2 linked regions of the Marinagarivorans cellulosilyticus genome follow. The protein of the gene in region 1 binds, or shares a complex with, the protein of each later gene. Links are inferred from orthologs where the notes say so. Each region holds a gene or a part of one and is shown in the gene's direction. Other genes may lie near its edges. The genes, in order: MARGE09_RS18360 and MARGE09_RS07090.

Evidence for each region.
Region 2: the proteins of MARGE09_RS18360 (region 1) and MARGE09_RS07090 are in contact, whole or in part, in an NMR structure (PDB 1QFN), measured with the Escherichia coli proteins. The link is inferred for Marinagarivorans cellulosilyticus from one-to-one orthologs.

Annotation. Positions count from the first base shown.
Region 1 is NZ_AP023086.1:4,474,831-4,490,872, reverse strand. The notes cover bases 4,546-7,266. They hold MARGE09_RS18360 (glutaredoxin), read left to right. Parts: upstream 4,546-5,645; coding sequence 5,646-5,888; downstream 5,889-7,266. Other genes in these bases: MARGE09_RS18345 (pyridoxamine 5'-phosphate oxidase family protein), read left to right, coding at 7,153-7,266; MARGE09_RS18350 (MAPEG family protein), read left to right, coding at 6,618-7,007; MARGE09_RS18355 (glutathione S-transferase family protein), read left to right, coding at 5,957-6,580; MARGE09_RS18365 (LysR family transcriptional regulator), read right to left, coding at 4,633-5,517. Also shown: MARGE09_RS18370 (thrombospondin type 3 repeat-containing protein), read left to right, coding at 1-4,078; more of MARGE09_RS18345, read left to right, coding at 7,267-9,246; MARGE09_RS18340 (cupin domain-containing protein), read left to right, coding at 9,523-10,176; MARGE09_RS18330 (DUF1631 family protein), read right to left, coding at 11,965-14,196; MARGE09_RS18325 (protein kinase domain-containing protein), read right to left, coding at 14,487-16,042. UniProt on the Escherichia coli protein: The disulfide bond functions as an electron carrier in the glutathione-dependent synthesis of deoxyribonucleotides by the enzyme ribonucleotide reductase.
Region 2 is NZ_AP023086.1:1,772,640-1,789,451, reverse strand. Bases 5,041-8,531 are described here. They hold MARGE09_RS07090 (ribonucleoside-diphosphate reductase subunit alpha), read left to right. Parts: upstream 5,041-5,439; coding sequence 5,440-8,331; downstream 8,332-8,531. Outside these bases: MARGE09_RS07110 (lytic murein transglycosylase), read right to left, coding at 1-392; MARGE09_RS21555 (hypothetical protein), read left to right, coding at 391-525; leuS (leucine--tRNA ligase), read left to right, coding at 751-3,342; MARGE09_RS07100 (LPS-assembly lipoprotein LptE), read left to right, coding at 3,428-3,997; holA (DNA polymerase III subunit delta), read left to right, coding at 3,984-5,033; MARGE09_RS07085 (hypothetical protein), read left to right, coding at 8,625-10,025; MARGE09_RS07080 (hypothetical protein), read left to right, coding at 10,248-11,081; MARGE09_RS07075 (glycoside hydrolase family 3 N-terminal domain-containing protein), read left to right, coding at 11,243-13,702; MARGE09_RS07070 (hypothetical protein), read left to right, coding at 14,183-14,941; lepB (signal peptidase I), read left to right, coding at 14,992-15,825; MARGE09_RS07060 (hypothetical protein), read left to right, coding at 15,875-16,189; MARGE09_RS07055 (hypothetical protein), read right to left, coding at 16,350-16,812. UniProt on the Escherichia coli protein: Provides the precursors necessary for DNA synthesis. Catalyzes the biosynthesis of deoxyribonucleotides from the corresponding ribonucleotides.

The DNA of each region.
Region 1 (16,042 bases):
TAACTGCCCATGGCACAGCAATGTTTTGCAAATCGATAGTGATGCCGATGGCGCAGGTAATGTTTGTGATTCACGATTTAGCGGTGTTTACAAAACACGACAAATGAGTTTTGAAAAAAACACACAAACCTCTCCCGATATTGAACAGGCATTAATACTCGATAGCTTTGTGATTGATCGCGCTGGCGAGCTAACCATTGACTTGGCGCTGTATTATCAAGATGGCAATATCAATTGTGAGCCCTGCGTATTAAGCGGTACACAGTTTATAGAGTCGCAACTGCAAGACCTCGATATTATGGCGGTTGAATCGCTAAATTTCGCGGGTGTTATTGATGGCCAATTAACGACAGAGCAAGGGCAGGAAGCGGTTGCTTGGTCATATTCCGGTACTGTTGATACCCAAGGTGTTCTGGCTTTATCCATTAGTAGCGTCTTCCCCGAAGGGGATATTTTAACAGAGGGTGCAAGTAGTCGTTATATCGGTTTGCGTTTAGACGTTGAGGATAAAGACTCCGATTTAATTGCTGACTTTGCCGATAACTGCCCACTGCTTTCCAATGTGGATCAAGTGAATACGGTCCAAGATATTCAGGGGCTAGAAAGCCAGAATGATGAGCGTGGTGATGCATGTACGTCGCCCTATATGGGTTACTACACACTGGCTTATTCGGGTGATACGCGCCGGCGGATACCTGTATCGCAGGTGAATAAAAATACACCCTACGGGGCAGTAGAGGGTATTCGCGCTTTACCTGATGGCCAAAAATACTATGCGAACACTGATCTTGGAGGTAACAAGCAACCCATTTCTCTGATTATTGATGCCGATGGTGTTCTGCACTGGGGATATCGCGGCGAGGTTAATTCTTTTTTATGTAATGCTGACGCTATTGTGGGTTGGCAGCTGCAGCAAATCGACTATGAAGCTAAACGCGATCAAATTGAAAGTATTTGGAGTGAGATAGATTTACTTAATTTTAGGCGGCAGAAACCGCTAGTTATTTTAGGGATTCAAACACCAGTCACATATCCACGTCTAGTGGATGCTGTCGCTGAGTACGATAAATTAATGCGCCAAATGATTTTTAGTCCTGCAGGCCGTACCTATGAGAATTACGAAAAGCTAGTGGCTTTTGCCGATGAAGCGACGGCTCAAATGGTTGACCCGACAGGGTTTCTTAATGATGTTGGTAGTTTAATTGGCGTAAAGGTGGGGGCCACACGCCTTGCGCAAATACAAAAGATTTTAAAAGGTTCGTTATTTGATAAGCGGCCCACTTTAGCCCAGTTGCGTAATTATGATTCCAGTGTACAGGCATGCCGTTTTACCTCAGTTGATAGTATGGCGTCTGTTGACCCAGTATCGGGTGAAATTACTGGAGAAATGCTACTTAATCGCGGTGGCGCTACGATTAATAGTGCTCAACTAGAAGGCTCAATCGATGCGCACGGTAACCTCCGATTACAGCAAAAACTCGCTGGGGTAGAGCCTACTATGGCCGGCTACAACACACTGGATTTTTATGGTTTTCAACATAGTCAATTTCAGTTTGATGAGGATAAAAACCTCGTTGCCGACGCCACAGAAAGTATACCGCTAGGTTTTAAGGTGTCTTTGGTGAAACCTCGCTATTGTACTTATGAGCCTTTGTTTCAAATTACAACATGCAGGCTAAAAGCAAAAGTGCGTAGCTTGGGAATCCCCCTGTTGAATACAGAGCTAAACCTGTTAAATGCGTCGGCCTTTGATACAGATAAAAGTATTAGTAACGGTACGTTTGATATCCCAGGCTCGCCTACCACTAAGTTTTTTTCTTTCACGTATAAGCAAGTAGAGACAGACCGTGAGTGCGGATCCATTATTTGTCGCGTGTCGGTACGTGAAATGAATATTCCGGTGCCGCAATGGGAGCTTGTGTCACCTGTTGTGTCGTCGTATGTTGCGCTGGCTGGGCCTAAATCAGAAGGTATTTTTATTGATACAGCGGTTGGCCAAGTGCAAACTTTGGACGTTGAGTTAGTCGCACGTAATTTAACCGGTGCTATACAAACGTTGGATGTCAGTGACACCAATGTTTCCAATTCCGATGGGCTGAGTATGACGCTAATGCAAGATGGCGCGCCGCTTAGTGAGCTAGATATGCAGCCTGGTCTGCAGCGTTTACCCCTTCAGCTTCGAATAGATACCCGAGGCGCTGCTGATGAGCTGAATAATTCGATCATCAAATACGCGATGACTATGCCGACAGAAGTAGGCACCTTTACACTCGAGAATGAATTATATGTAAATGTGCTCAATACTCGAGCCGACCGCGATAAGGATGGCATTGCGAATTATATCGACCTTTGTCCGAATGATAGTGGCTTAGCCCCTGATGGCTGCCCTGCAGGCGTGGCGCCTGCTAACACGAATGGTATTCACACTTTAACCTTGGGTGATGGTATTAGTGGCGTCTTTAGAGGGGTTGTTACCGATGTTGGTGGTGTCCACATAGGTACGCTGTATATTGACGTGAATGCTAAAAATGGTGAGTCGTGGAGAATTCCGTTAACGCAAGCGACGGCAAAATTTGATGATAGCGGAAGGTTTAGGGGGACCGCCCGAATTAAGAGCCTTAAGTTAGGTAATGGTGATGGCGAACAGTTAGATTTTGGGCAAGAGGTTGAGCTGGATTTTGGGATTGATCAAGGTAAAAATTTATCAAATTTAGATGTGCCTTTGGTAGATGAAAAAGATTATGTCTTTTTCAAGTTTAAAAACGAGACAGTTTTGAAGCTTGGCGATATTGCTTTAAATTCAGGCCTTGTTCCGCAACAAAAAATTACCTTAGCAATGGATCCTAATGACCCCTTCTTGTACGGTCGTATTAATGGTTCTAGCGAATTAAGTGGGAGTAAGTATTTTTCGTCTATTGATAATGTAGGGATTGGTATTTCTACCCAGGGTAATATCCCCTTCGAGGCCGATGTTGGCCTGCTCGAAAATATTACAATTTCCGATAGCGATAAAGAAGTGCTAGGCGCATTTGACAATGCTAACTTGTTACTGCGGGGTGATATTCCATTAAAGCAGTTCCCTGGGGTGACTGTTGGCGGTGATATTTATGTTTCTGCACCGATGGATGATGTCTTTAATGGTGATGCTTCTGGTTTTGCTTTTGGGGCTAATGGCACAGTAACGTTTAGCACAGCATTATCCGATGATGAAAATTCACTATTATCACTGCTAAATGCTGATTTAAAGCTTGGTCAGGCAACGGTTGGGGCATCTTCTGATGGTTTGATTGTAGCGGGTATTTCTAAATCGCTGAGTGCTGCGAATCTGTTGCCAGACGAAATTGCCGATATTTTAGGCTTTGGTCAAACCACAGAAACCGAGCTACTTGCAAAAATATCGGCCGATAATATTTCTGATTCGTCTTTTGAGTTTTATAACGATGTGAGTTTTGCAGCACCGTTACTAAAAGATTTGGGTATTATTAAAACAAGCAGCATTCCCATTGCCTCAGCATATTTTAAAATCGATTCCGATGCCGTTAGTTTTTCGGCCAAGAACCGCACAAAAATGCTGTCTGGGTCAGCTTCAAGAGAAATCGACTTCTCCGGTACTTTCCCGCTTAAAGAGGATGACTGGGATGAGTGGGAATTAAAAATCGTCGGTCGAGTCAGTACGGGTATTCCGGGTATTAGTTTTGATAGTGATGCAACCGCAGTGTTACGCGCGGACAAATTCACCATTGAGGGGAAATCGGATTTTGCTGGCTTGGCTAATATTAAGCTGAAAGGGGAGGCGACACGCAAAGACCTGACATTAACGGGGTCTTCCTCGGTGAAAATTCCGTTGTATATAATTATTGCCGGTGAACGCACCAAAGTGGCCGAAATTTCCGCCAAATCTAAATTCACGGTCAGCACGAAAAAAGGCGTCACCGCAAAAGTTTCAGGCTCGATAAGAGACGGAAATGGCAAGGTCATAGCCAGCTCAAAACTGTCGGCATCCGTTAGGGGGGATTCTATGACTATTTGTGTTGATTTGGGCGATATCTTAGGTAAAGCCTGCGGAACCATAGATTAAGTTAAATAAACGTTTCAAAGCTCATTGAATCCTTATCGCGAGGCTTGCCTATTTATTAAAATGGGCAAGCTACATTTTTTGGGGCAGTGGGCCTGCAGTCTCGAACTCTACCCTATTCGATTGAATATCATTGTGAGCTTTACCACCCCTTTTACTCAACATAGCGAAGTTTAATGATTTAGCCGCGTGGGCAACTGCCCCTTGATTCCTGACGAGAATGATGGCCTCTTCTTGCAAGTTATCGAATACCGCTTGTATTGGCGTTTCTGGTTTATAACGCACTGCAATAATTGAGGAGAATTGCCTCTCATTAACGTGCTCGGTGGTATTAGATTGTGGGCGGTGGTATGGGGCACCGGTTTGGTTCCCGCAATATGAATTGAATTAGTCCATAAATTTAATTAGTAAGCTAATGCGGGTTTATGCTTACGCAGGATCTTCGGAACCCTGTTTGTCAGAAGCTAGCAGAAACTCTGTTGACATAGCCGAACAAAATTTGTTTTATAGGTATCGCCTATTTAGAGTGTGAGTTTAGGTTTATCGCCGAACGCTTACTATCCGAATTCATCCATCAAAAAATCAATGAAGCAGCGTACTTTTTTCGATAGGTACTTCCTATGGGGATAGATGGCGAATAGACCAAATTCAAGTGTTCTGTAATTGGGTAATACTTGAGTCAACGTGCCATTCTTCAATTCTTCTTCGACAATAAATCGAGGAATCATACCGATGCCTCCATGCGCTAACGTCATTTCCTTCACGGCTCTTGGGCTATTTGCAGAAGCGCGAGACATCACATCAATGGATGCCGTTTCGCCGCTAGGTGTGACAAAAGGCCACTTCTTACCAATACGGAAATTACTGTCGATGATGCAAGTGTGATTTTTTAGATCGTTTGGAGAATCTGGTGCTTTTTTTGATTCTAAATAAGTGGGTGACGCGCATAGTATCAAGGGAAAGGTGTTGATGGATCTTGCCACCATGCTGGAATCATCAACGCCACCGATTAGAATACGGACATCAATACCTTCTTCAAGCATATCAATTGCTTTGTCACCCAAAAGTAGTTCGACCTGCATCTCTTTATGCTTATCGAGAAATTGGGGTAACACTGGAGATAGCTTCATTTCGCCAAAGGTTTGCGGGGCGCTAACCCTAAGCAACCCCCTTGGTGATCCCTGTTCTCCTGTGACATCATCGACCAGTGCATTAAAGCTATCAATCAGGGGAAGTGCGTTTTCATAATAATTTTGCCCGGCTTCGGTTAGCGCTAATCGACGGGTAGACCGGTTAAATAGCCTCACCCCCAATTGTTTTTCCACCTCTCCGACATATTTACTGACCAAGGCTTTCGAAAGCCCTAGCCGGTCGCTTGCTGCGGTAAAAGAGCCGGTTTCAACTACGGCCACAACCGTTCTCAATCCATCTAATGTATCCATGATTGTCAATATATCATTGACAATCATTCAACAGCAAGCCGGTTTTTCCCAAAGTCGATTTTTTGGATACTGATCTTCATCGGCAGTAAGCACCAAGTTGAGTGCTGAAACAACAGGAGGCCAGATATATGAACAAAATTGAAATTTACACAAGACCAGGATGCGGCTATTGCACGCATGCTAAACGTCTTCTTGAAAGTAAAGGTTTGGACTACAGCGAGTATGACACTTACGCGCAGCCTGAGAAATTCCAAGAGCTACGTAGACGTACTCAAGCGCGAACCTTTCCTCAAATTTTTGTTGATGATCTGGCGGTAGGAGGGTTCGAAGACCTTTTAAAGCTTGAGCAGCAGAATAGATTGCCTAAGTAAAGTAAGCCGCTTGCAACAGAAACTTAAGTAAAAACTTTTTAATCACAAACTCACTCAGGAGCTAAATCATGTCAACAATCAAACTATATCGTCATCCACTTTCCGGTCACTCACATCGCGTTGAGGTGTTCTTGTCATTGCTTGGTTTACCGACCGAGTTAGTGAATGTGGACTTGGCAAATGGCGCACACAAACAAGCTGACTTCTTGAAAAAAAATCGCTTTGGTCAGGTCCCGGTAATTGAGGATGGTGAAGCAACGCTTTCAGATTCTAATGCCATCTTGGTTTATTTGGCCAGTAAGTATGACACTAACCACGAATGGTTACCTCGAGACGCGAAGGCAGCTGCAGACGTTCAACGCTTCTTATCTCTAGCGGCAGGAAAGATCGCTTTTGGTCCTGCGGTCGCAAGACTGGTTAACGTGTTTGGTGCTGGTTTGGATCATGAAAACGCCAAGGCTATCGCACACCATACTTTTGAGCTGCTTGAAGCTCATCTATTGGAGCAAGATTGGTTAGTGGGCAGTACGCCGACTATTGCTGACGTTGCCAACTATACGTATACCGCTCATGCACCGGAAGGTGATGTGTCACTTGAACCTTATCCGAATATTGTCGCGTGGTTGAATAGATTTGAAGCGCTTGATGGCTTTGTGCCAATGCAAAAAACGGCCGTTGGCCTGAATCGATAAGACAATCAAAATGTCGAAATGATTAGGAGATGAAACTATGATCACTGAAATTCAAATGCTTGCTGGTGCAGGCGGACTACTACTCGCGCTCACCCTTATTCAAGGTACGCGCAACGTTATACTTTTAGGGCTTCCGGTTGCTGCAGGCAATCAACACGACATTGCACCTTGGTCCGGTTGGAATGATAGGCTGAATCGAGCCATCCGAAACTTGATTGAAGCCATCGCCATATTTGCGCCCATCATGCTAGCAGTGCACGGGTTAGGATTAAACAATGACGTCAGTGCCTTGGGTGCTCAGATTTTTCTGGTGAGCCGCATTGTGCATGCGGTGATCTATACACTTGGGGTGCCTTGGATTCGCACACTTGCATGGTTTACCGGCATCATAGGTATTGTGATGGTGGGCGCTCCACTTTTCACATAAGTCGTATCTAAAACGGTTTACCTAATGATTCAAAAGGGTCAGACCAAGGAGGAGTCTCCGATGGTCGGCCCAATAAAAATTATGTGCATATACTTAGCCAATTAAGTGCATAGTCAGTTAAGTTCTGCGTAGTGAGGATTACCTTATGACAAACTCAATACAGGATATTAAACCTTCACCCTTTCATTCGGGCGAACAAAAAATCCAGGCTCGCATGGGCGTTAGGGAAAAAATGGAACGTTTTGGTCGAAAGGTTATTCGAGACTTTATGCCAGATCAGCATCGAGAGTTCTATAATCAGTTGCCGTTTGTCTTTGTCGGGCATGCCGATGGTGAAGGTTGGCCGTGGGCTTCCATCTTGTTCAATTCACCTGGGTTTATGCACTCGAAAAATGAACGCTCGCTATCGATTAATACCTTACCTGTAGAAGGCGACCCTCTTCAGGAAGCCATTGTGCCTAAGACTCGACTCGGTTTACTCGGAATAGAATTGCCAACACGGCGGAGGAACCGATTAGCGGCACACATTAAGCGTAAAACGGAACAAGGGTTTGAGCTGAATGTAGATCAAGCGTTTGGTAACTGTCCACAATATATTCAAACTCGTGAATTGGAATGGCTGGGTGCTGATTCAATACCGAAGCCTGAAGTTCAAGAAATCACGTTGTTTGATCAGGGTGTACAGGCGCTGATCTCGAATAGTGATACTTTTTTTGTGGCTAGCTACCTTGCTAATGGTAGTGAAGAGGCCAGCGAAGGTGCAGATGTTTCTCATCGAGGCGGTCGGCCAGGTTTTGTCCGGGTGGATGATGACAAGACGCTGACCATTCCAGATTACATGGGCAACAACCACTATAATACGTTTGGGAACTTTATTGAAAATGCCAAGGCTGGTTTGCTCTTTCTTGACTTTGAAAACGGTCACCTTGTGACATTGACAGGCACCGTAGAGATTTTGTGGGATTCGCCTGAGACAAAGTATTTTGAAGGTGCAGAGCAGCTATGGAGATTCCACCTTGATCATGGGCGAAAACTCAAATATGCACTTCCGCTCAGATGGAAATTGCAGGCGTTTTCTCCTAACACGTCTTTGACAGGTAGCTGGCAAGAAGCCAAAGCATCGGAAGATGCTGCAAAACTTAAGAACGAATGGCGGCCTTATAAAGTTGAGAAGATTGTTCGGGAAAGCAGTGTCATCAAATCCTTCTATCTCTCTGCTGTTGGGCATCAGGCGCTAAAGTTTATCCCTGGGCAATTTCTTACCCTGAAGGCTGAACTTGAAGGTAAAAAACAAATACGTACTTACACCTTGTCGAGCGCGCCGGCTGATCATCAGTATCGAATCAGTGTAAAGCGCGAAGATTCACCAGATGGTAAGCGCCCTAAAGGGACTTTTTCCAGTTACTTACATTCAGACATAAATGTAGGGGATACGATACTCGCTAAAGCCCCCACGGGAGCATTTCAATATAATTCAGAGAGTGATCGTCCGGCTCTGCTTCTTGCGGGTGGTGTCGGCATTACGCCGATGATCTCGATGGCACGACATGCATTGAGTGAGGGGCTTAGAACGCGAAAAATGCGTTCGATCACCTTCATTGGTGCTGCGCGCAGCCATCAACAAAGGGCATTCTTTGAAGAATTTAATGGGATTGCTGAGGCGTCTCAAAATCAGATACAAGCCTATTGGGCATTGAGTGAAATCAGTCCAGATTCAAAACCCGGAAAAGACTTTCAGCACGTCGGTCATATTTCAAAAGACCTGCTTCAAGCAATATTGCCACTGGATGAATACGATTGTTATCTTTGTGGTCCGGCCGGATTTATGCAGGCAAGCTATGATTTATTGCGCTCGTTAGGTGTCAGCGATTCTCGTATTCATGCCGAAGCATTTGGCCCGGCGTCATTGAAACGAAATGCTGATGAGGCAACGAAAAGCGTCGTATCGCAACCAGTTGCTTATCAAGCTATTGTGGAGTTTTCCAATTCTAAAGTTGAACAGGCCTGGTCAAAAGAAGATGGCAACTTATTGGAATTTGCAGAAGCGCATGGGTTTGCTCCTAAGTTTGGTTGTAGAAGCGGACAATGTGGTGCATGCAAAGTGAAACTGACGTCAGGCAAAGTCGCTTATGAAACGGAACATCCAGAGGGGGTGGACGATGGAGAGGTTTTATTGTGCTGCTCGGTTCCGGCTAGGGTTGAAGGAGAAGAGGTTGCTAGGATTTCTATTGGACTTTAGGTGTTTAGGTTTTACAAAGCGTTACTCTAGCATTTGTGAACCATTCGATTGCAGTGATTTCTATCTCGGAGGGTGGGTGATGATATTTCAAGAGCTGGTTAAGGTTCATGGCCTGAAAGCAGGGCAAGTCGCACTAACCGTAGGAACGTTATTAATATTAGTAAATCAGTACGATGGAATCTTTGGTCAGGAGAATTTTCTACTTTTGCCGGCCTTGATAACCTACGTTGTACCTTTTCTAGTATTTCTGCTGGGTAAAAGAAAGGAAGGTGTTGGATGTTAAACATAGATCTTTCCCAGCGGTTGGTGATCGAAACCTCAGCTATGAACTGGACTGAAAGCCCAGTTTCAGGTGTATCACGTAAACCGCTTGAAAGAGAGGCTAAAGAGTCTGGGCATACAACAAGTATTGTGAGGTACGAAACGGGCGCTAGTTTTTCAGAGCATGGTCATCCCTTGGGTGAAGAAATCTATGTGTTAGAGGGAGTGTTTTCCGACGAAACGGGCGATTTTGGACCGGGCACTTATATTCGCAACCCTCCAGGCAGTGTTCACTCCCCTTTTAGTAAAGAGGGCTGCACTATTTTCGTAAAACTGAATCAATTCAATCAGAAGGATTCAACTCAAGTTCGGGTCGATACAAAAACATTTCCTTGGCAACAGGGCATAGGTAGCCTAGAGGTAATGTCGCTGTACAGTTTTGAAAGTGAGCATGTCGCCTTGGTTAAGTGGCCCGCAGGGGAAGTGTTTCAGCCACATCGACACTTTGGTGGAGAAGAAATTCTGGTTCTCTCGGGAATATTTAGAGATGAGTGTGGCATGTATCCGAAGCATACGTGGATTCGCAACCCTCACATGAGCCAGCATCATCCTTATGTTCATGAGGACACCGTCATTTTGGTCAAGACAGGGCATTTGCCAATAGAGTGATTTACTTTGAGCTAGCTTTTGAGTTTGAAGGTTAATAAAAAGCCCTAAAGGCCAGTAAGGACTCATTAGGGCTTAAAAATTTGGTGGTGGGGCGGGACGCGGGTTCAGTTCCCCCTTTCGCAACTGAACAAGTCCATTAAATACCTGCGATTAGCTATCGATATTTGTGCCCCTAAACGGCCCTAATTAGCTTGATTTGATCCGTAGTTGTGAGCGTTCATGGTGGTTACCAAATTGTCCAACAAAGGAGTTTTGTAAACGTCTCGCCAGCCACACCTTTTAAGCTTTATTCAAACGCCAAGGCATAAGCTCATCCAAGCTGCAATTTTCCTTCGGTATCTGATTTAACAGACTACGAAAAAATCTTTATATTCAATAATATAGGTTATCTATTCAACTCCCGCCGCCAACTTAACCAAAGATACTGTTGTGCTCAAGGGGCAAGATTTTGATGGGCGGCGGGAAATCCGTTTTGGGTAAAGCCAATCATGCGGTAACTAGTGGGTGCAAGGTAATTGTGCGGGCCGTCGCGTGTATGGAACACGTGTAGAGATTCCATGGATGGCTTGCGCGCCTGCGAAATGATTATCTTATGCTCGGCTGCTGGGGCTGCTGGTGGGAATTTATATTGAGCTAACTTGGTAAACTTCAAACTTCATTTCTGAATTAATTGCTCTACATCGCTTAGATTGGCTATGCTCCTTCGGTAATTGATTACGCCCGATATGAGACATGAGACGGCTGGACCGGATATTGAGCGAATCTCATTATTGTGGCGGCGGGAATATACTCAGGGCCATCCATGGCCCTGACCCTTCGGGCGCCGTTCGGCGGTGCAAAACGTTCCGGACGTTTTGTGAACCCGCTACGTATTAGGTGCAAACCAGCGCTTTACACCACCCATAAAAAAACCCATTCAAAAAAGACTGTTGCTTCGCTGGGAGTTTATAGCGAGGCTTGATGCGGTGGCGGGAATATACTCAGGGCCATCCATGGCCCTGACCCTTCGGGCGCCGTTCGGCGGTGCAAAATGTTCCGGACGTTTTGATTTGTACCGCTCTTGCGCATCCTGCGCCCGCGGTATTAGCGCATCCATGCACGTCAACCCGTTACGTATTAGGTGCAAGCCAGCGCTTTACACCACCCATAAAAAAACCCCATTCAAAAAAGACTGAATGGGGTTTTTTTATGGGTGGTGGAGGCGGCGGGATTTGAACCCGCGTCCGTCAGCACTCCGTCTTCGGCTCTACATGCTTAGTTTCCGTTAATTAATTTAACCCAATCACTACCCAACGGGCAGGGCGTGGTGGGCGAGTTCGCTTAAAGTTTTGCAATGTTGCCACGATCTAAACAACACAGCTATCCAGTTCTATATGACAGTCGTTAACGCGGTACTGGCACCTTGCTAAAGACCGCTAGCGGCGAACCGCTAGGTAGTGCTTCACAGGCTACTTACGCAGCTAGTTGGGCACCGTAGTTGTCATCGTTGGCAACTAATTATTGTGCAGCTTTGGATTAACGTGATTGGCTACCATCACGACATGCACCTTAGATTTTGTTACCGGCGTCGAATCCTAATCGCCCCCTTTTCGGTAGCAAGCTGCTTGCACAAAATAGTGAGGTAAGCAGCTTGATGTGAAAAGTGTTTCTTTCAATGCGCGGATCTTGCATCTACTTGAAGAGTATTGCCAATAGGCTGTTAGTTGGCCTTTGGTTCATCAAGCAGGCCATTATAGGCGTGCTCGGCAGTGGCAGCAAGCGAAGTCTGCATTGTGGTGTAAATGTGTTCTATTGGCGGTTGCTTATAGAGTCTGTTTGGTTGCGGCGTAGGCCGGTAACGACTTCTTCCAGAGCTTTGTCAAACACCCTATTATTTTCGAGCGGAATAAGTTGTTCGCTTTTAATGGCAGTTATTACATCATCTATGGCCATATCGATGACTTTGATGCCATTGCGGTTAATAAAAATATAGCGATTGGTTTGCTTGATAATGGCGGCTAATTGGCAGCGGATTGTGCCTTTGTCGGGCGCTTCCCAGTTAAATAGTGCGCCGCGGGGGAATTGCGCTACCTGTTCGCGCAATAGAGCATCGGCAGGGGTGTCTTGTTCGGTTTTTGGTTGTGCCGTGTTAGCGCTTGCTGGGGTGGCCGCAGTTGTTTGGTACTGAGATTTAAGTACTCTATTCGTTTTTGGTGATACTTCTAAGCTGCCTGGTGCAGGCGCTTCGTTTTGGTGGCTATTTTTAAGCTGGTAATGTGTGGGCGCAGGCTTGCCTTTTAGGCAGCTGCACAATGTTCGGTGCAGTTCTTCGAGTATTTCGGCGGTATCGAATGCGTTGTGTGCACAAGTGGTTAGCGCTTGCTGAATGTATTGCATAGCTTTAGGTAGGGCGTTACTGCGCTCTATTTTATCGGCGGTGTTAGTGCAGGCGGTTGTTAGATGGCAAATGTCTTCGAGTAGATGAATATGTGCAAGCCATTTAGGCGAGGTAATGCTGTCGCGCATGGCGGTTACTAGCATTACGTTGCGCCAAAGTTTGGTGGCAAATGCATGTACAACCGGTGCCGCATTGGCAGTATTCAGTATTTTGGCAATAAGGGTGTCGGTGATAAGTTCGGTTTCTTTGGCTTTGGCTTTGCCTTGCGCACTACCGTGTAAGCGAATGCCCAGCAGGGATAATTGCTGGCGTTCGTTGTTAAGTGTTTTGCGTAAAACCGCGAGCGCCTCTATGAATATGGTGATATCGGTGCCGTAGTTTTCGACAATATTGTGCGTAATGCGGTCTAGGGTGCGAATAGTTTCGGACTTTAAGTGCGGGTCTTGTTTTTGTTGCCAGCCAAGGCCTGCTAAAACGAGTTCGTTTAATAAACTGCGTGCTGGGTGCTGGTTATTAATAAGAAACGTTTTGTCCAGCAGGGCAACTTTAATGGTGGTGACTTGTAGGCGGTTAATGTAACCCTTGGTCATGGGTTCTAGATTATCGTTGCGGGTGACGACCTCAAACATCACGCCAATAAGTTTGATCAATTCTTGGTCGTGGTTGCATAGCTCACCAGAAATATTTAAGCGTTTTTGCGTTTGCTGTAAAAGTTGCGTCATGCAAGTTGACGATTCTAGAGCTGTGGCGCTGCTAAGCTCGCGCTGTGCGACTTGTATAATTGTTATGAGTTCTTTGCGCGTTACCAGCTTAGCGGGCTTTTTTTCCCCAAGTACGCTATCGAGAATGCTGGCGGTCACTTCGTTGAGCGGTGCAGTATTTTTAGGTTGGCGCTGGCTAAGCTGTGATATGTGCTTGCTACTAAAGTGCTTGTCGAATTCTTTGGCTTTGGCTACGCCAATTTGGTCCAGCAGGTTATCTACAGCTTGGTAAATGTTGTGTAGCTGGTCAAATAGGGATGCTTGAAAAACATCACTAATGCATTGCATGGCCGGCGCAGGCAGTTGTAGGCGTGTTATTTGTGTGCTGTACAGACGTGATAATACCGTTGGGTGTAGCGGGTTGGTCTGGTGCGCGTCGTTACTGCTGTGTTGCTCAATATTATGGGCGGTAAGTACACCTTGTATGCGTGTACTGATGCTAGCCAGCCGGTTTTTGTTTTGCGCTATGGTTTCGTTTTCCAGCTTTTCTAAGTTAATGCTCCAGCGGCTTGCGCTATCGGTTGCTTCCGTGTTGGATGTTGGCGCGTTACTTTTGTTGTGGTTATCGACTAGCTGGCTAAAAGCAATATCAATGCCGCCGAGAAAGTGTTGGCAAAAGTGCGGCTGTTGCGCGCGCAGCAGGCGGTTAGCATCAAATAGTTGGTTTTGTATGTCGGTTGAGGTTGCGCAATCTGCGGCGTGAAAAATGCTGTCGTTGCATTGTTCGAAGCAGTGATTAAGCAGTGCCTCTAGCACCATGCGTGTTTTTTGGTTTAGGCATGTTAAAGCTGATGGTAATTTGCCCAAGTTGGCTCGCTCTTGCGGGCTGAGTATTGGGTTTAGGGCGATTACATTGGTGACTGCTTTGGCGGCTTCTGTCACTTGGGGCTCCTGTCTCACGCATCGGCGTATTACTACTGCTTCATTCTGATTTCAAAATGGAATAAAAGCGTACTTCTCTTAATTCAATATTAACAATATCACATGCTTAAGTATGAGTTGTGAGGGGCGGCTCATTTTAGAGATAAGCGTTAGATTATTAGGGCGTAAGCGGCAGTTTAAAAATACTATTGGTTATATGGGGTAGTGTAAGCGCGCTATTGCAGGCACCTTAAGTTATAAGTTGTGGTGTTTTAGGTGTTGCTTATAACTTAAGGGGAAGGAGGCAGGGGTTAGCTTATGCGGAAGTACAGTTGGTTGAGCACTTTACCGGACACTAGTATTTCGATGCGGTAACGCCCTGCTTGGGCACCGCCACGGGCAAGGTCAAAAACAAATTCGTTTTCGCCCTGTGGGCCTTTAACAAAGATATGTTTGGAGCCAAGAGGCTCGCTATTGTCGTCGCGATAGAGTTTGGCCGATAGCACAATCTTGGCGTTCTCAAAATTTTGGTAGTCAAACTTAAAAAAGATTTTGTCGTTAACAGCAATGGTGCGCGGCTGTTCGCGATCGATTTGTACTTTGGGTAAGCCCGAGGCCCGGATCGTATCGATACGAGGTTGGTGTTGGTACTGGTGCTGGGCAATAGCTTTTTGAATGTTGGCCGCTGCGGTTTGAACAACCTGTGTTTTGGGGAAGTTTTCCAGTGCATTATCGGCAAGTGCGAGTGCTTTAGTGTAGTTGCCGTCGTCTATGTGCTGCTGCGCGCTATTTTGCAGTTGTTCGGCCAGTAGGTCTCGTCGTTCTTTGGCTAGGCCGTTGCGTTTATCCAGTGCAAGTATAGCGGTGTAAGTTTGGTAGGCGTTGCGGTTTGCTGGTGCGTAATAATTGCCTTTGCTCGCGTAGCGTTGGGCTTGAATCATTAGAGCTTCGGTTTTTTCCTCAATAGAGGCCGAGCTGAGCAGGTTGCTCTCCATCTCTAGCGCTGGCACATAGTTGGGTAAAATGGTTAGCGCTTGATGGGTGTAATGGCGGGCGCCTTTAAGGTTGTTTTCACGCAGGGCGCCAGCGGCTTGCTTTACTAGCATCTTGGCAATGCGTTCTAAGCCTTCGTGTGCCGGTTTTAGTTCGGGGGCTATTGCCAACGCGGCTTGGTATGCGGCGGCGGCGTTATCTTGTTCTGGCTCTACGTAATTGCGACGTTTATATAGGCGGTGGCCATCTTCGAGTAGTTTTTCTAGTTTGCTGCGCTGTGTCATTTGGGCGCGGGCTTTATCCATTGCCGGCGAGCTATGGCCAGGGAATATTTCAAGCACGCTAGCGAGTGTGCGCTGGGCTTGTTTAAATTCGCCTTTGTTGAATTGGGGCTCCAGTTTGGCTATTTCTTCGTCAGCCAGTAATGCGAGTGTTTCTTGCGCGGTTTGGTCGTTAGGGATAAGCGTTAAAATAGCGCGGTAACTTGTAACCAACTGTTGTAGGTTTTTTTCTGAGGCGTAATTTTTGTAGGCCTCGTGAGCCTGTTCGACCTGATGGGTTAGCTGCGCATACTGGGCTTGTTGTTCTTTGCTGAGCTTGGGGTGTTTACCTAATACGAGCTGGGCTATTTTGCTTTGTGCATTGGGTGATTTCACCTGGGGGGCGGTAGCTTCAATGGCCGCCGGTTGATAACTGGCGACAAGGTAAATTCCCACTGCGGCCAAGCTGGCAACGCAACCACCGGCGACATATAAAGGCCATTTAAGGTTTAGTGAGGGTGGCTCTTCGGTTTTAAACGAAAGAGTAAAATCTTCGGGGCCATCGTCATCGCTGGGTGTGCTATCGCCATAGCGGTGAACCGGTTGCTCGCTGA
Region 2 (16,812 bases), 2.7 Mb from region 1 along the record:
TGCACCATCATGCTGTGCAGCTGCTCAATAAAGTGCGAATGCAGTTCGAAGTTATCAATTACATCATCGTTTTGCCAATCGGCGCTGATGGTATTCCAAGCATTGTGCAGGTTTTGCTGGTCGCGCTCGCTCAGTAAGTCGCCACCGGCAGCAGCAAAAATTTCTAACGAGGCTAATCTGCGCTCGACTTGGCGCTGCAAAATGGCAAAGTCACCTTCAAACATCGTATTGCCCGCCAACAAAGCCATTGTCATACCGCGGTGGCGCTGAACCGCCTTAGACATATGGTGCAACTGGCGCAACAATACAATCGCATCCCGCTGGCTTCGAAATTGCGAGCAGAAAAGCTCGAAGGGCTCGGGCCGCTCGCTCTGCATTGGGGCAGTTGTCATGCTCAATTCTCTTATTTGGTGCATATCGCGTGTTACGCTAGCAGGAATCACGTCTTCATTTCCCGCCATTAAGCTCTATTTAGTGCACGATACCGTTATTACTTGGCAAAAATCAAAATCGCCAACGCTGTAATTCTCTGTTGTCCTCTGTTGTCCTCCCAGCAACGCTCATGCCAGCAATCACGGTTTGAACATTTACCCTGCTGCGCCATAAAATTCAGGCTTATTCACGCTAAGGGCCAAGCAATTTGGCATCGGGCTATCGGCACCGTTTTATTTAGCCTGCTCAGGCCCTATAATCACAAGCTTTTTGCAAAGGCAGCGCCTTTGCCTCACTGGGTTAGAGATCAAACAACTGATGAACGAGAATTACAATCCGTCCGAGATCGAACAAGACGCGCAGCGTTTTTGGTTAGACAACAACAGCTTTGCGGTAACAGAAGATACCAGCAAAGAAAAATTCTACTGTCTTGCCATGTTCCCCTACCCCAGTGGCCGCCTTCATATGGGGCATGTTCGCAACTACACCATTACCGACGTTATTTCGCGCTATCAGCGCATGCTGGGCAAAAACGTATTGCACCCTATGGGTTGGGATGCATTTGGTTTACCGGCCGAAAACGCCGCCATCAAAAACAATACCGCACCGGCAAAATGGACGTACAGCAACACCGACTACATGCGCGACCAACTTAAAGCCCTAGGCTTTGGTTTTGATTGGAGCCGCGAAGTCACCACCTGCAAACCCGACTACTACAAGTGGGAGCAATGGTTCTTCACGCGCCTGTACGAAAAAGGTTTGGCCTACAAAAAGGTATCTACCGTTAACTGGTGCCCAGTAGACGAAACCGTATTAGCTAACGAGCAAGTCGAAGATGGCTGCTGCTGGCGTTGTGGCACCAATGTCGAGAAAAAAGAAATCCCGCAGTGGTTTATCCGCATTACCGATTACGCCGAAGAACTGCTCAACGACTTAGATAAACTACCGCATTGGCCCGAGCAAGTTAAAACCATGCAGCGCAACTGGATAGGCAAAAGCCGCGGTGTAGAAATGCGCTTCGACTTAACAACGCCGGTAGCCGAGCACACAGGCTTCGAGGTCTATACCACCCGCCCAGATACCATTATGGGCGTCACCTACGTAAGCTTGGCTGCCCAGCACCCCATCGCACTAGAGCTGGCCAAAACCAATGCCGAGCTAGCCGCCTTTATCGAAGCCTGCAAAGTGCAATCGGTCAGCGAAGCCGACATGGCCACCATGGAGAAAAAAGGCTTTGATACCGGCATTACCGCTGCCCACCCCATTACCGGCGAGCCCGTTAGCGTTTGGGTAGCCAACTACGTATTGATGGATTACGGCTCCGGTGCCGTTATGGCTGTGCCCGCACACGACGAGCGCGATTACGAATTTGCCAAAAAGTACAACCTTGCCATTAACCAAGTGATCGCCCCTAGCGACAGTACCGAAATCAACTTGGCCGAAGCCGCATTTACCGACAAAGGCGTACTGGTTAACTCGGGCGAATTCGATGGCCTCGATTTTAACGGCGCCTTTACCGCCATCGTGCAAACCTTAGAGGCCGCCAACAAAGGCCGCGCCACCACCAATTACCGCTTGCGCGATTGGGGCGTTTCGCGCCAGCGCTACTGGGGCACCCCCATCCCCATCTTTAATTTAGCCGCCGGTGGCGAAATTCCCGTACCGGCGCACAAGCTGCCTATATTGCTACCCGAAGAAGTCGAAATGGACGGCGTGCAATCGCCCATTAAAGCCGACCCCGAATGGCGCAAAGGCAATATCGACGGCCAAGCAGGCGAGCACGAAACCGATACCTTCGATACCTTTATGGAATCTAGCTGGTACTACGCGCGCTACACCAGCCCCAATGCCGATAGCATGCTAGACCCCGACAAAGCCAATTACTGGCTACCGGTGGACCAATATGTCGGCGGTATCGAACACGCCATTTTGCACTTGTTGTATGCCCGTTTTTTCCACAAACTCATGCGCGATGAAGGCCTAGTAAACTGCGACGAGCCTTTCGACCGCCTGCTGTGCCAAGGCATGGTAAACGCCGAATCCTTCTTTATTAAAGAAGGCGGTCGCACCGAGTGGATAGCCCCCGCCGATGTCCGCGTTGAGCGCGACGAAAAAGGCAAAATGATCAACGCCTTCCATGCCGAAACCGAGCAACCGCTAGAATTTGGCGGCGTGATCAAAATGAGCAAATCGAAAAACAACGGGGTAGACCCAGAGTACGTGGTGCGCGAATACGGCGCCGATACCATTCGCCTATTCAGCATGTTTGCCGCACCACCAGAGCAAAGCCTAGAGTGGACAGATTCCGGCGTAGAAGGCGCCAGCCGCTTTATTAAAAAACTATGGCGCGCCGTACACCTACATTTGGAAGCTGGTGAACCCGGCCCGCTTACGGTAGATGCGCTAACGACCACGCATACCGATTTGCGCCGCAAAACGCACGAAACCATCAACAAAGTCAGCGATGATTTTGGCCGCCGCCAAACGTTTAATACCGCCATTGCCGCCGTTATGGAATTGCTAAACGACGTCAGCCGCAACGCCGACCGCGCCACACCACTGGGCTTAGCGGTAGAGCGCGAGGCGCTAGAATCCGCCGTGGTTATGCTTGCGCCGATTATCCCCCATGCCTGCCATGCACTCTGGCAAGGCTTAGGGCACGGCAGCAATTTGCTGGATGCACCTTGGCCCAAAGTGGACGAAGCCGCCCTAGTGCGTGCAAGCGTAACGATTGTGGTACAGGTTAATGGCAAAGTGCGCAGCAAGCTCGAACTACCGGCCGATGTCAGCAAAGGCGACGCCGAAAAAGCCGCTATGGCCGACGAAAACGTTATGCGTTTTATCGACGATAAAACCGTGCGCAAAGTGATCGTAGTGCCTGGCAAGCTGGTTAATATCGTCGCCAACTAAAGCGCCGCCCGCCTTGCACCTAGGTGCAAGGCGCATTCACTACAATCAGTATTGCCTGCCACCCGCTACTCGAGACCCGCTAACCATGCCCTCAGCCACGCCGCGTTTAACATCACTTCGGTTTGCCTTAATCGGCTTATTGGCCCTCACCATTACCGCTTGTGGCTGGCAACTTCGCGGCTTTAATAAAGGGCAATTGCCGCCAGAGCTCGCCTTAAAAACCGCCGACCCTTACGCCGCAATTGCTCGCCAACTGCAGCAAACCTTGGTACGCCGCGGCGTAAAAATTACCCCCAGCGCACCACTCACGCTCTGGTTAGATACCGAAGAGCTCGAAAAGCGCACCGTAGCCGTTACCAGTATTGGCGCGGCAGCCCAGTACGAGTTGCGCCTAGAAATTGCCTACAGCTACACCCCCAAAGGCGCGCAGCCTGCATTGCCCACCACCCTAACCACCCAGCGGGTATACGACTTTATTCCCGGCACCAACTTAGCCAAAGCCGAAGAGCAGCAAACCCTCGTCAAAGAAATGCGGCAAGAACTCATCAACCGCATTTTGCTGCAAAGCATGAGCCATACAAACACCCTAACAGTGCCAGCACAAAGCACCCAAAGCACCAGCGCCCACACGAGCAGCAGCCATGGCACGCATTAATGCAGAACAACTGCAAAACCACTGCAGCAGCCCGTTACTGCCGGTTTACTTTATCACCGGCGACGAACCGCTATTAGTGCAAGAATCCTGCGACATGCTGCGCCAAGCCGCCCGCACACAAGGCTTTAGCGAGCGCGAGCTGTACCACACCGACGCCAACCTCGACTGGCAACAACTGCTGCAAAGCGCCAACAGCATGAGCCTGTTCGCCGAGCGCAAAATTATCGAGGTGCGCAGCCACACCGCCAAACCCAACGATGCCGCCAAACAAGCACTGCTGGAATACTGTAAAAACCCAAGCCCAGACACCCTGCTAATACTGGTCTTCCCCAAAATTGACCGCGCCACGCAAAACGCCAAATGGTTTAAAGCCGTCGATAGCGTGGGCGGCACACTGCAAATATGGCCTATTAGCCCCAAGTTTTTCCCGCGCTGGGTCGATTTGCGCTTAAAGTCTGAAGGCTTGCGTGCCAGCAGCGATGCCGTAGGCATACTCGCCAGCAAAGTCGAAGGCAACCTACTGGCTTGCGTACAAGAAATTCAAAAACTTAAGCTCGTTAGCGACGATGGCGTGATTGACGGCCGCACTATGGCCAATGCCGTCGTCGACAGCGCCCGTTACGATATCTTCACCCTAGTAGACCGCGCCACCGGTGGCGATGCACGCGCCGCCACACGTACACTGCAAGGCCTGCGCGAAGAAGGCACCGAAGCCACCATTATTTTATGGGCGCTATCGCGCGAAATTCGCGCCCTCAATGCACTACTGTTTACCAAGCAAAGCGGTGGCAGCATTGAAAGCGTGGCTAAACAACACGGTATTTTCGACAAACGCATACCCTTAGTACGCCAAGCCTTGGGCCGCTTAAAAGCGGGCCAACTGCGCCTGCTATTACGCCAGTGCGCGCTGGCCGACCGCGCCATTAAGGGCGCCAGTAAACAAGATGCTTGGGGCTTAATTAACGACATTACATTAATGCTTTCTGGCGTGCGTGCTTTGTCCACAAAAGCGCTTCAGCAACAGCTTAATCAGTAAAGGTTTATTTCGGCATAAAAAGCTGGCGCCATAAAATATAATTGTCTTTGCGAACATATGCGCCACACCACTTTGCGCCGCGTCAATAACGGCGGCCCTTGGCGCCAGTTGTCCACAGAAATACCCACAATTTACACACAATTTTCCCCCTGCTTCCTCCAGTTGCAACTTTGCCCAAACCGCATTATCTTGTAGCCCGATACAGCACGACCCCCAACATATGGTGTTTTGCTCAGTTTTGGCGCGCTATTTTGTACACATCTCGTACATTTTTTAGTGCGCCGGTAAAGCACTGTCGTTCGGCACTACAAAATGACATTTTTTTAGGTCACGTTAGACCGACGCACACTCGAATAATTAGCCGCCACAATACAAGCACAAGTACAGCGCACCTTAGGAGATACCCATGCAAACAGATGCAGATTCAACACCGGCCGCCCCCCAAAAAGGCGCTCCAACAACGCCAGCTACAGCACCCTCTAATATGGCTGCCAATGCACCTGGGCAATTGCGTGTTATTAAGCGCAACGGCACTGTCGTACCTTACAACGACGACCAAATCAGCATCGCGATGACTAAAGCCTTTTTGGCCGTTGAAGGCGGTGTTGCCGCTGCTTCTAGCCGTATTCACGAAACGGTAGAAAAGCTCACCAATCAAATTAGCTCTACCTTCCGCCGTCGTATGCCATCGGGTGGCACTATCCACATCGAAGAAATTCAAGACCAAGTAGAACTAATCCTAATGCGCGCCGGCGAGCACAAAGTGGCCCGCGATTACGTTATTTACCGTACCGAGCGCGCCAAACTGCGCGAAGCGCAAAAGAATTTAAGCCGCACCGAATTCAAATACCCCGATGTTAACGTTAAGCAAGCCGATGGCTCTTTATTACCATTGGATGTGATTCGCTTAAACACCTTGGTCACCGAAGCCTGCGCCGGCCTTAGCCACACTGAGCCTAGCGCCATTCTTACCGAAGCCATGCGCAACCTTTACGACGGCGTAACCGAAGACGACGTAAACACCGCATTGGTAATTTCTTCACGCACACTGGTAGAGCGCGAGCCAGAATACACTTACGCTACCTCGCGCTTATTGCTCGACAAATTACGCTGCGAAGCCCTGCGCTTTTTAGGCGTGGCCGATAAAGCCACCCAAAGCGAAATGGGTAAGTTTTACTGCGAAGCCCTACCGGCTTACATCGAAAAAGGCGTAGAGCTAGAGCTATTATCACCCGCGCTTAAAGAATTTGACCTCGACTTACTGGGCAAAGCCATTATTGCCGAGCGCGATTTGCAATTTACCTACTTAGGTTTGCAAACCCTGTACGACCGCTACTTTATTCACAGCGACGGCGTGCGCATTGAATTGCCGCAAATTTTCTTTATGCGTGTAGCCATGGGCCTTGCCGAGCGCGAAGAAGAAAAGAACGAGCGCGCCATCGAGTTTTACCGCTTGCTTAGCTCGTTCGACTACATGTGCTCTACACCTACCTTGTTTAACGCTGGCACCTTGCGCCCGCAGTTATCCTCTTGTTACCTCACCACCGTGCCCGACGACCTACACGGCATTTACGGCGCTATTCAAGATAATGCCATGCTCAGTAAGTTTGCCGGCGGCTTAGGTAACGACTGGACGCCAGTACGCTCGCTAGGCGCTTACATCAAAGGCACCAACGGTAAATCACAAGGTGTTGTGCCTTTCCTTAAAGTGGCTAACGATACCGCTGTTGCGGTTAACCAAGGCGGCAAGCGCAAAGGCGCTGTGTGTGCTTACTTAGAAACTTGGCACTTGGATATTGAAGAATTCCTAGAGCTGCGTAAAAACACCGGCGACGACCGCCGCCGTACCCACGATATGAACACCGCTAACTGGGTACCCGATTTGTTCATGAAGCGCATGTTCGAAGATAAAGAATGGACGCTGTTCTCGCCACACGACGCACCCGACCTACACGATTTATTCGGCAAAGCCTTCGAAGAGCGCTACGAAGAGTACGAGCAAATGGCGGCCGAAGGTAAAATCCGTTTGTTCAAAACCGTGCGTGCACTCGACTTGTGGCGCAAAATGTTGGGCATGCTGTTTGAAACAGGCCACCCGTGGATCACCTTTAAAGACGCCTGTAACTTGCGTAGCCCGCAGCAACACGCCGGCGTTATTCACTCGTCTAACTTGTGTACCGAAATTACCCTTAATACCAAAGCCGACGAAGAAATTGCCGTGTGTAACTTGGGCTCGGTTAACTTGGCGCAGCACGTGGAAGATGGCAAGCTAAACAAAGCTAAAGTGGCCGCTACCATTAAAACCGCTGTGCGCATGCTCGATAACGTTATCGACATTAACTACTACAGTGTACCGGCTGCCCGCACCAGTAACATGCGCCACCGCCCTGTAGGCATGGGCATTATGGGCTTCCAAGATGCCCTGTATAAGCAGCACATTGCCTACAGCAGTAAAGAGGCCGTGCAGTTCGCCGACGAGTCTATGGAGCTTATCAGCTACCACGCCATCGAGGCTTCTAGCGAGCTAGCCGCCGAGCGCGGCAGCTATGGCACCTACGATGGTTCTTTGTGGAGCAAGGGCATTCTGCCTATCGATTCCATCAAAATCCTTGAGGAAAACCGTGGCGAGCAGTTCATCGAAATGAACCACGACACCACGCTCGATTGGGACACTCTGCGCGAAAAAGTAAAAACCCAAGGCATGCGTAACTCTAACGTAATGGCTATTGCTCCTACGGCAACCATTGCGAACATTACCGGTGTTAGCCAGTCTATCGAGCCTACGTACCAAAACTTGTATGTTAAATCGAACCTTTCTGGCGAGTTCACCGTGGTTAACCCTTACCTTGTGCGCGACTTAAAAGAGCGCGGCTTGTGGGATAACGTGATGATTAACGATCTTAAGTACTACGAAGGTTCGTTACAAAAAATCGACCGTGTACCGGAAGATTTAAAAGTAATGTACGCCACAGCCTTTGAGGTAGAGCCACGCTGGTTGGTAGATGCCGCAAGCCGTCGCCAAAAGTGGATCGATCAAGCGCAAAGCTTAAACTTGTACATCGCTGGCGCCAGCGGTAAAAAACTAGACGTTACCTACCGCATGGCATGGTACAGCGGCCTTAAAACCACTTACTATTTGCGCGCCTTGGCCGCTTCTAGCACCGAGAAGTCCACGGTAGAGCGCGGCAGCCACAACAAGGTGGCCTCCGGTGATGAGACCAACGTAATGGCCAGCGGCCCCGCCGCAGTGCCACAGGCATGTTCGCTGGATGATCCTGATTGTGAGGCTTGTCAGTAGGATCTGACGAAGGGGCTCGATATCGAAAGGTATCGGGCCTTTTTTTCAGCTGGATATTTAACTTGGGATGTTTTTTTGTGGAGTGGATCATGGGCTGGTTGAGATTAGATCGCCCTTCGCACGGCCGCCCCACCCTAACTTTCTGGGCACGCTTTGAATACATCCCTGTACGCTCTGCGTCGGCGTCCTGCCTCCGACGGCCCTGAAAATTAGGGTGGGGCTTATTAAATTAAACTTAGAGTTTCGAAAACATAACCAATACCAAAAACCCGCCAAGATTGAGGATAAAAATAATGATCTCAAAAGAATACCTAGACGAAGAGCGGGTCAAACTCTGGAAAGAAGTCGAAATTATAAAAAGCGACTTGAAAACTTTAAGTGATGAAATTTCAAAACGCCCCCCTGAACTAGAAGCTGAAGCAAGACAGGCAGCAAAAAAAACATCTGAATACAGGAACAGAGCGCTTGACGCTAAAGAAGCAGCTGAGTTAGCACTAGGTCAAATTAAAAAAATAAGCCTAGCAACAAAAGAAGCACACGAAGATTCACTTAGAAAAAAAGAAGACGTAACGGCCGCGGCCTCAGCATCAAAAGAAGTATTAGAAAAAATAAGACTGTTTGAAAACAAATCGGAAGATATGAATTCACTGTTATCAAACCTTGATGAATACGTCGGATTAGTTGAGAAACTAAAAGAACTCTCCGCATCAGGGACAGAGACATCTACAAAGATAGGACTACTACATAAGGCCATATCAAAAAAGAAGGAAGAAGTTGAAGAGGCCCACTTAGAAATATTCGGATATAACGAAAATGACAGCGAAACGGGACTAGAAAAATTTGTGCCCGGCCTTCAAGGCGAGCTACAGGTGGCTTATGATGAACTGAAAAACGAAATTGAATCGACACAGTCGACTATAAACACTTTAATTAACGAATCACAAAAGAAACAAAATTCTTTTATTGACGAGCAGTCAAAAATAGTCACGACAAAAATTAGCAAATGGAATTCAGAGCACTCTGCAACATCGCAGAAAATAAAAGACCTACTTCCAGATGCAATGACAGCAGGTTTAAGTCATGCATTTAGTGAAAAACGAAAATCCGAAATAGATTCAGGAGAAGCTCTAAATAAAATATTTAATTGGTCAATTGTCGGACTCGTAACAGTTTCCCTAATTCCATTTATCGTCAACGCATATTTATTGACTACAGGAAAAGATCTGGAGACAATAATTTACGAATCACCTCGACTGATGGCAGCCATAATACCACTATATATCCCTTTAGTTTGGCTGGCATACTCGTCAAATAAAAAGTCAAACCTATCAAAACGACTTGTAGAAGAATACACACACAAAGAAGTTTTAAGCAAAACTTTCGAAGGGCTTTCCAGTCAAATCGAATCAATTGAAAAAGACAGTATCTCTACGGAATTGAGAATAAAACTTCTCTACAACCTATTAGATGTCAGTGCAGAAAACCCCGGAAAATTGATATCAAACTACGACACATCAGACCACCCGTTAATCGATGCACTCGAAACAAGCTCAAAATTAAATATTTCAATATCAAAATTAGAAAAAATACCTGGAATGTCACGCATAACAAAAATTTTAGAAAAGCGATCTTCAGATGTTCTCGAAGAGCAATCGGAAAACATCGAAAAAACACTAAAAAGTATTGACAAATAGAAAACCAAAGACCACCCATCAATTAAATCCGAAAGACACTAGAAAAATGTTCCACACCCAAATCATGTTCGGTATCGAAAACACCAAAAATCACCGCACTAACCAACAATGATCATTCCCTAATAAACATACGCGATCTATAGGAGATTGTAGCGGCCACTGCTTAGGCCAGACAAAAAAACACAAAGGCATTCTTCTAATAAAACAAGCAAGGAACATCCAATGGAAATCAAGCAAAACCCTTTTTCAGTATATGATTTTTTAGGGTATCTAACACCTGGAATAATATTCATCCAATGCTCAAGTTATTATATGAGCCATATATTTAAGGACAACCAAAACATTACGGCCATACTTAACTACACAACTCCCGACAGTGCAAAACAGTACCTTCCCTTTGTTTTGGCAAGTTATGTTATGGGCCACATATTGAGCCTAGTGTCCTCATGGGTGATTGAACTATACCTAATCAAGCGACACGGACATGCGTCAAAATATTTACTAGGACAGGAAATAAAAGGTTATTTTAATTCATTTGATAATAACAACTTCAAAAAAATAAGAGGACTCATATTTATAGTAATATTATTCCCAATATCCATTCTAGACAAAATACTCGGCGACCACTTGAGAATGAAATTTCTTTACGCTAAAGAATTAGATGGCCTACTTCAAAACATTATAATAAAAAAAATCGAGCACGTCATAAAGACGCATGGAAAACCTGACCAAGAGATAGAATATAATCCAGACAATCAAAACTACTTCGCCTACATATATCACTACACGCTAGAGAATACGAATCATCACATTCAGAAGTTCCAGAACTACGTGACACTATACGGACTATTAAGAAATCTTACGCTAATAGCTTTACTCTTTTTCTGGCTATCAGCAGCAACTTTTATTTCAGACATAACAAATATAAACCTTCTGTACTTTACAACATTTACCGGCCTATTAGCATTCACCTTATTCGTTGGCTACTCAAAATTTATGCGCAGATATACGGTGGAAGTTTTAATGGCGTTTGCAACAAGCTACAAAACGGACTAAAAATCAGGTCGTGCAATTCATAGGAGCGCGCACTCCAACTTGCACTTTTACCTCTACTCGAAGACTCAAAATAAAAAACCTCAATATACCACTAGCGTTTAGCACGCTCACAAAAAATGGCATCTCACAAGAAACCACAGCCAAATTAGGAGTTTTTAACAATGAAAATGAGTTCAACGATAATTGCTTCAATATTTCTTCTCATGCCCATCATTAAAAGCACTATATTGGTCGCCAATGCAGCACCGAGCGAACTCAATGAGCAGGAAATTAAAATAATAAATCAATTTTCTGAAAACGTAGCGATAGAAGATGCTATCGGCCAATTACTAATTATCGGCGCAGCTGGAGACACGAAAAATTACCCAGGAAACCCTAGATTAGAAGAACAAATTGCGACCCTAGGAGTAGGGGGGGTGATGTTGAATTCATATAATTATGAAAAACAAAACGATTCTGAGCTTCATCTTGAGTCAATAAACTCTATAATCGGCTTCCACAACCACCTTCAATCACTATCAGACAAATCCAAGCTAAAGCTGCCTATATTTTTAGCCGCAGATTTCGAGGGCCCTTCTTTCACCTCATTTCCAGGGGCCGTTATTCAGCCCCCCCCAGCCTTGACACTAGCATCAACGGCCAACGCAAAGCTAATCAGGTTAAACGGAAAAGCGGTAGGATTTCAACTTTCGACACTTGGCATTAACATGCTGCTAGGCCCAGTGCTAGACATTGATCGCTCCACCCAAGGCGATGCTGATAAAACTATCAAAAATAGGTCTTTTGGCGGCTCTCCTGACAGAGTCTACAATTCTGCATCACACTTTGTTACAGGTATAAGAGAAGCTGGAGTCTTGTCTATTGCGAAACATTTCCCAGGCCTAGGATCTGTGATCGGAAGTATGCATTCGACAAAAAAATTCCCTACGTATTACGGAGGCGCCTCACGACTAAAGCAAGAATTACTCCCTTATAAAAACTTCTCTAAGTATCTAGATGGAATAATGACTTCACACGTATACCTCGACTTCCTAGAGGCAGACAAGCAACAACCAATAACATTTAGCAAATTATTCGTCACAAACCTACTTCAAAAAAACAACCCCGTATTAATAAAAAGCATAGACATACCAGGACTAAACTTTTCTGAAAAGCTAATCCTATCGGATGATCTAACTGATATGGGATCCATCATTCAGTACCGAAAAAAATACAACAAAAGCCATACAGATATTGCCATTGAAGCTCTTGAATCTGGTCACGACATGCTAATATTTTCTCACGTGGAACTCCCGAACACCCCTAAACGCGGAATAAACGAAGCATTCCACTACAACGACCTAAAAACACTAGTCAGCGAACTAACATTAAGAATACAAAACAATGAAAGACTTGAAAAACGCTTTAGATCCTCACTAAAAAAGATAATTTACTATAAAGCCACGCATAACAAGAAGCTTGGAGGTAGTACATCAGAAATGCTTTTGGGTATTAGAGGAGCATGGATAAAACAAAAGCTACAAAATATAGATGATCTTACAAAACCTGAATTCCTAAAGAGAACAAAACACAAAGACATCAAAGACCTCGTTAAGATCACTATCGATAACGCGACCATAAAACTTCATGAAATATCAAAAGACACCGCAAACATATCAGACTTAAACTCAGACACAAACATACACTTTTACATCGAAGAAGACTACATAGATAACTACAAAATTGCCTTTGCCCACAAATTTAAATCGTCTCAATTTTTTCCGATTTGCAAATCGGAAAAACATACAAAAAACTGCACCCCCAGACTTCACTCAAGAGGCAAGCTCAACAAAGCTCTAGAGGCCTCATTAAAAGACAAAAGTGTCGACAAAATCATATTCACAGCACTTAACATAGACGACATGGATTCTTTAGAGAAAATGAGATTGGATTTCAAGCCAAAAGCTCTCGAGAAAATAATACTATTAATACACTACACTCCAACAATAATCTCGAAAGAGCTTTCATCCAGAATAAATATTTACGGAAACTTCACAAAACATAGCCTATCATTCAAATCAGATATTGACTTATTGAATGGTGAAATAAATCCAAAAAATAAAGATCAGCTACCTATTAATTTTGGAGGCAACCCAGACGCATTAAATGAGAACCCCATAAAAATAAATCCAGCCAAAGGCTTTGAACCAATTAAATACTATGCAACAGCAAAGGAAAAGCAACTAACGTTAGAGATTGAATCATTAAAAGAAAAAATAATAGAACAAGAAAAATTAAAACAACAAGAAGAAAATATCAAAAAGAAAAAGGATCCAATAAAACAACAAGAAAATAAAAAGTACAATCACAAAACCACACTCCAATGGATAATCATAGCACTAGCCATAGCATTTCTGATCTTAACTGCTAAAATATACAGCAAAAGAAACGGGCAAATAATTGAAAGGAAAGAAGGCTTGCTAAGCAGGATTCACGACAACGTATTCAGTGACACAAAGGTACCAGCTCTTATTATTTTATCCATCACATTAACGCTCATTGCCTTCAAGATAGATCCTACTATTATTCCCCCTTGCGCCCCCTCTGAAAACTCGGAGCATCCAATATTCAAGAAGCAATAATACCGGCCATAATCGATCTGCATTATTGCTTTAAAAAAACGGCAATCGGGCAACGCCCCCCTAAACACTTTGACATCATTGATATGGACCTTTAAATGAATATTAAAGCTTATTCTATAAATCTTCTTGCGATGGCTTTAGTAGCTTGCAGCGAACCCAAATTCGATTACCTCCTCGTCAAAAATGACAGGGTCAATGGGATCAGAGACATTGATTATCTGATGGGTTGGTCAATATAGTGTTAATGTTTCGGAGGTGTAATGAAAGGCGCTAATAATCCAAGGCTAATAACTTGGGGTTATTTATTGGCGCTGGAGTGTTGGTTGTTGGTGCGGCGCGTAGTGTTGCTCAAAATACTGCGACTGCAAGAGCCAGGCATCGGACCAAGAAAAACAAGGGTCCCGTCGTGAATACATCGTTTAACCACGAAATCACAACCCTAACTAAGCAGCTGAAACATTTACGTAGATTTTAAATATAATGACAACCCCCGACAACAACAAAAATAACGAAATTAAATCGATAGCCGAAAAACTTCAGTTGGCGGCGTTGGTATTGACCTTTCTTGCGCCCTGCTTGTTGACGGCGGGGTATTCGTTTTATCTTGGTTATATAAATACCTTTGGCCTTGATAGTAGCCTGCTTAACCGAGGTTTTAGTGAGGCAGTTACGGAGACGTGGGTCGTTGGGCTTAGGTTTCTGCTCTTCCTATTTAGCCATATGCATTACGCATTCATTTGGGTAGCCATTGTCATTGCATGCATGCTCTACGGCCTAGCAATCATTGTAAAACGACGAAAGCTTGGCTTAAGCAATATTCTTATCGATGGTACTTTGAGTAAAGAAAATCAAGGGCCAGAGTATTTCGGGCTAACAGCATATCGCTGGGGCCTAATCGCGACAGCTGTTTACGAACTCTGCTCGTATATTTTCTGGCCAATTGCAATTATTATCGGGGCATTATTTGTTTGTATACTCCCTTATCAATACGGAACAGAAATCGCTTCTACTAGTGTAGAAAAATACGAAAAAGAACATTGCATTACTACCGATAGCAGAGAAAATTCGAATTGTGTATCGCTCGTTGAAATAGCAGGAGAACAAAAAGTATTGAGCAAAGGACTCTTGATCACTGCCAGCAAGAGTCATATAGCGCTATATTCCGAAGGCATGACAGAGGTATGGCCGATGAGAGATGATGTAAAAGTGGTTAGGGAATTCAAACCCAAAGCTAAGTGACTCATACGGATTAATCGAGTTATTGAACCAATAATTAACTGAGTTACATTATGAGTCAAAATTGGAAACCTAAAGTTTGGCCTGTTATTATTTTTGGTCCATTCATACAAGCGTTTATATTTTTATATCTCAATAAACCACGATTGTTTTGGCTATACAGCGCAATAACGATATTACTAGGAGTTATTGATTGGAGATACGGCATATGGAGCACTTCAGTGCTTATCATAGCCTGCCCGCTTCATGGTTTTCTCATCGTGAAAAAGGATGGCATTAAGTCCCCTCGAAAGTGGTACTCACATTGGTGGGCAACACCCGCGTTAATCACTGCTTTTTTCGCTACTATTTTCATAACCCGGTCATTTCTGATCGAGCCATTTAGTATTCCCGCAGAATCGATGGCGCCGTCGATAAACAAAGGGGATTTTGTCATTATTCGCAAACTTGGATACGGTACCTACGGAACATTTGGCATTCAACTTTTCGACAGCGAAAGCATTAATAACAACCTTATGGAGAGAGGCGAATCCTATGTGTTTTTGCCGCCGAACAGTAATCTTCCACACGTCAAAAGGTTGATTGGACTCTCTGGCGATACTATCGAGGTCACACGGCGCGGAGTCATTATCAACGGTGAACTGATCACCCAGCTAAGCGAGGAGCCTGATGGCGACATATTGCATGCTAGAGAAGGGCTTGAAGAGCCGTACAATATTCAATTTATGGTCAAGCGAAATTCCGCTATGGTAGGTCAATATAAAGTACCCGATAATCACTACTTTTTCCTCGGTGACAATCGTGACAACTCTCGAGATAGCAGAGCATGGGGTTACGTCAACGAAGGCGATATAATTGGAAAAGTGATTGCTATCTTGCCTAATTAATCGGCCCTGCCGTTACACTCAGAAAAGATCGGGAGGCAGATCGACCTTGATGAATTTCAACGAATTTGACCAACCGGCAAAAGCCATTACCCAGCACTACGCCAATCGACTCAATAATGAATTAGCTGCGAAGTTGATTACTGGCGAAGTAAACATTTCATCAAAGGACGACGCTGAAGATCTAGCGTTTTTCTTTTGGGCAATGGTCGATGAAGCGGTTGACGATGAAGAAAATAACTTTGCTATTGATGGGTACAGCGATCTGCAATCTTGGCTTGAGAAAGCAATGCATATTTTTTCCAGCTATATTAAAAATCAGGGTTTCGCCGACCAATGGCGTGAAGTATCCCACAAGTGCGGCTAACCATAATCAGCGCGGGCCTTAACTTCACACTTTTTTAGTCTGCTATAACAAATTGGCTACGCCATATCTACACGAAGAACAAAGAGTAGATCACGGATTGAGTATGTTTATAGTGCCCGTCCAGTTTTCTTTATTCGCCAACCCTCCTTAGCCGATATGATTAAACTAAAACGTCCAATAAATCACCTACCATGAAACTATAAATAGTATGCCATCGATTGGTTAAGATCTCGCGAGAATTGCGATCGTAACATCCACTAAAGAGGTCGAATTCTACGCTACTCTCTCTATTTTTGCAGGTCAGAATTAGTGATTGATACGTTCGCACACCTTTCGGACCTACACGATTCTTTAAATAAGGGGATATTTGATCCAGTGAATATGATTGCTTAGGTGTAAATTTGTGGCTATCTAAGTCGAAATGTCCATGCAATATACACTCTGTGTAATAGTCAATACCAATACCTTCATAAGTGTCGCGTATTTTTTTGGGAAACCATTTATACCCAGCATAAATTATTGACATTTCTAGTAAAATAAAAAATATAAAAAGGTAAGTATCTGTTATTTCGACAAGGCCCACCGTAACAACCGGCAACAGAAAACCGAAAAACCCCCAAAAC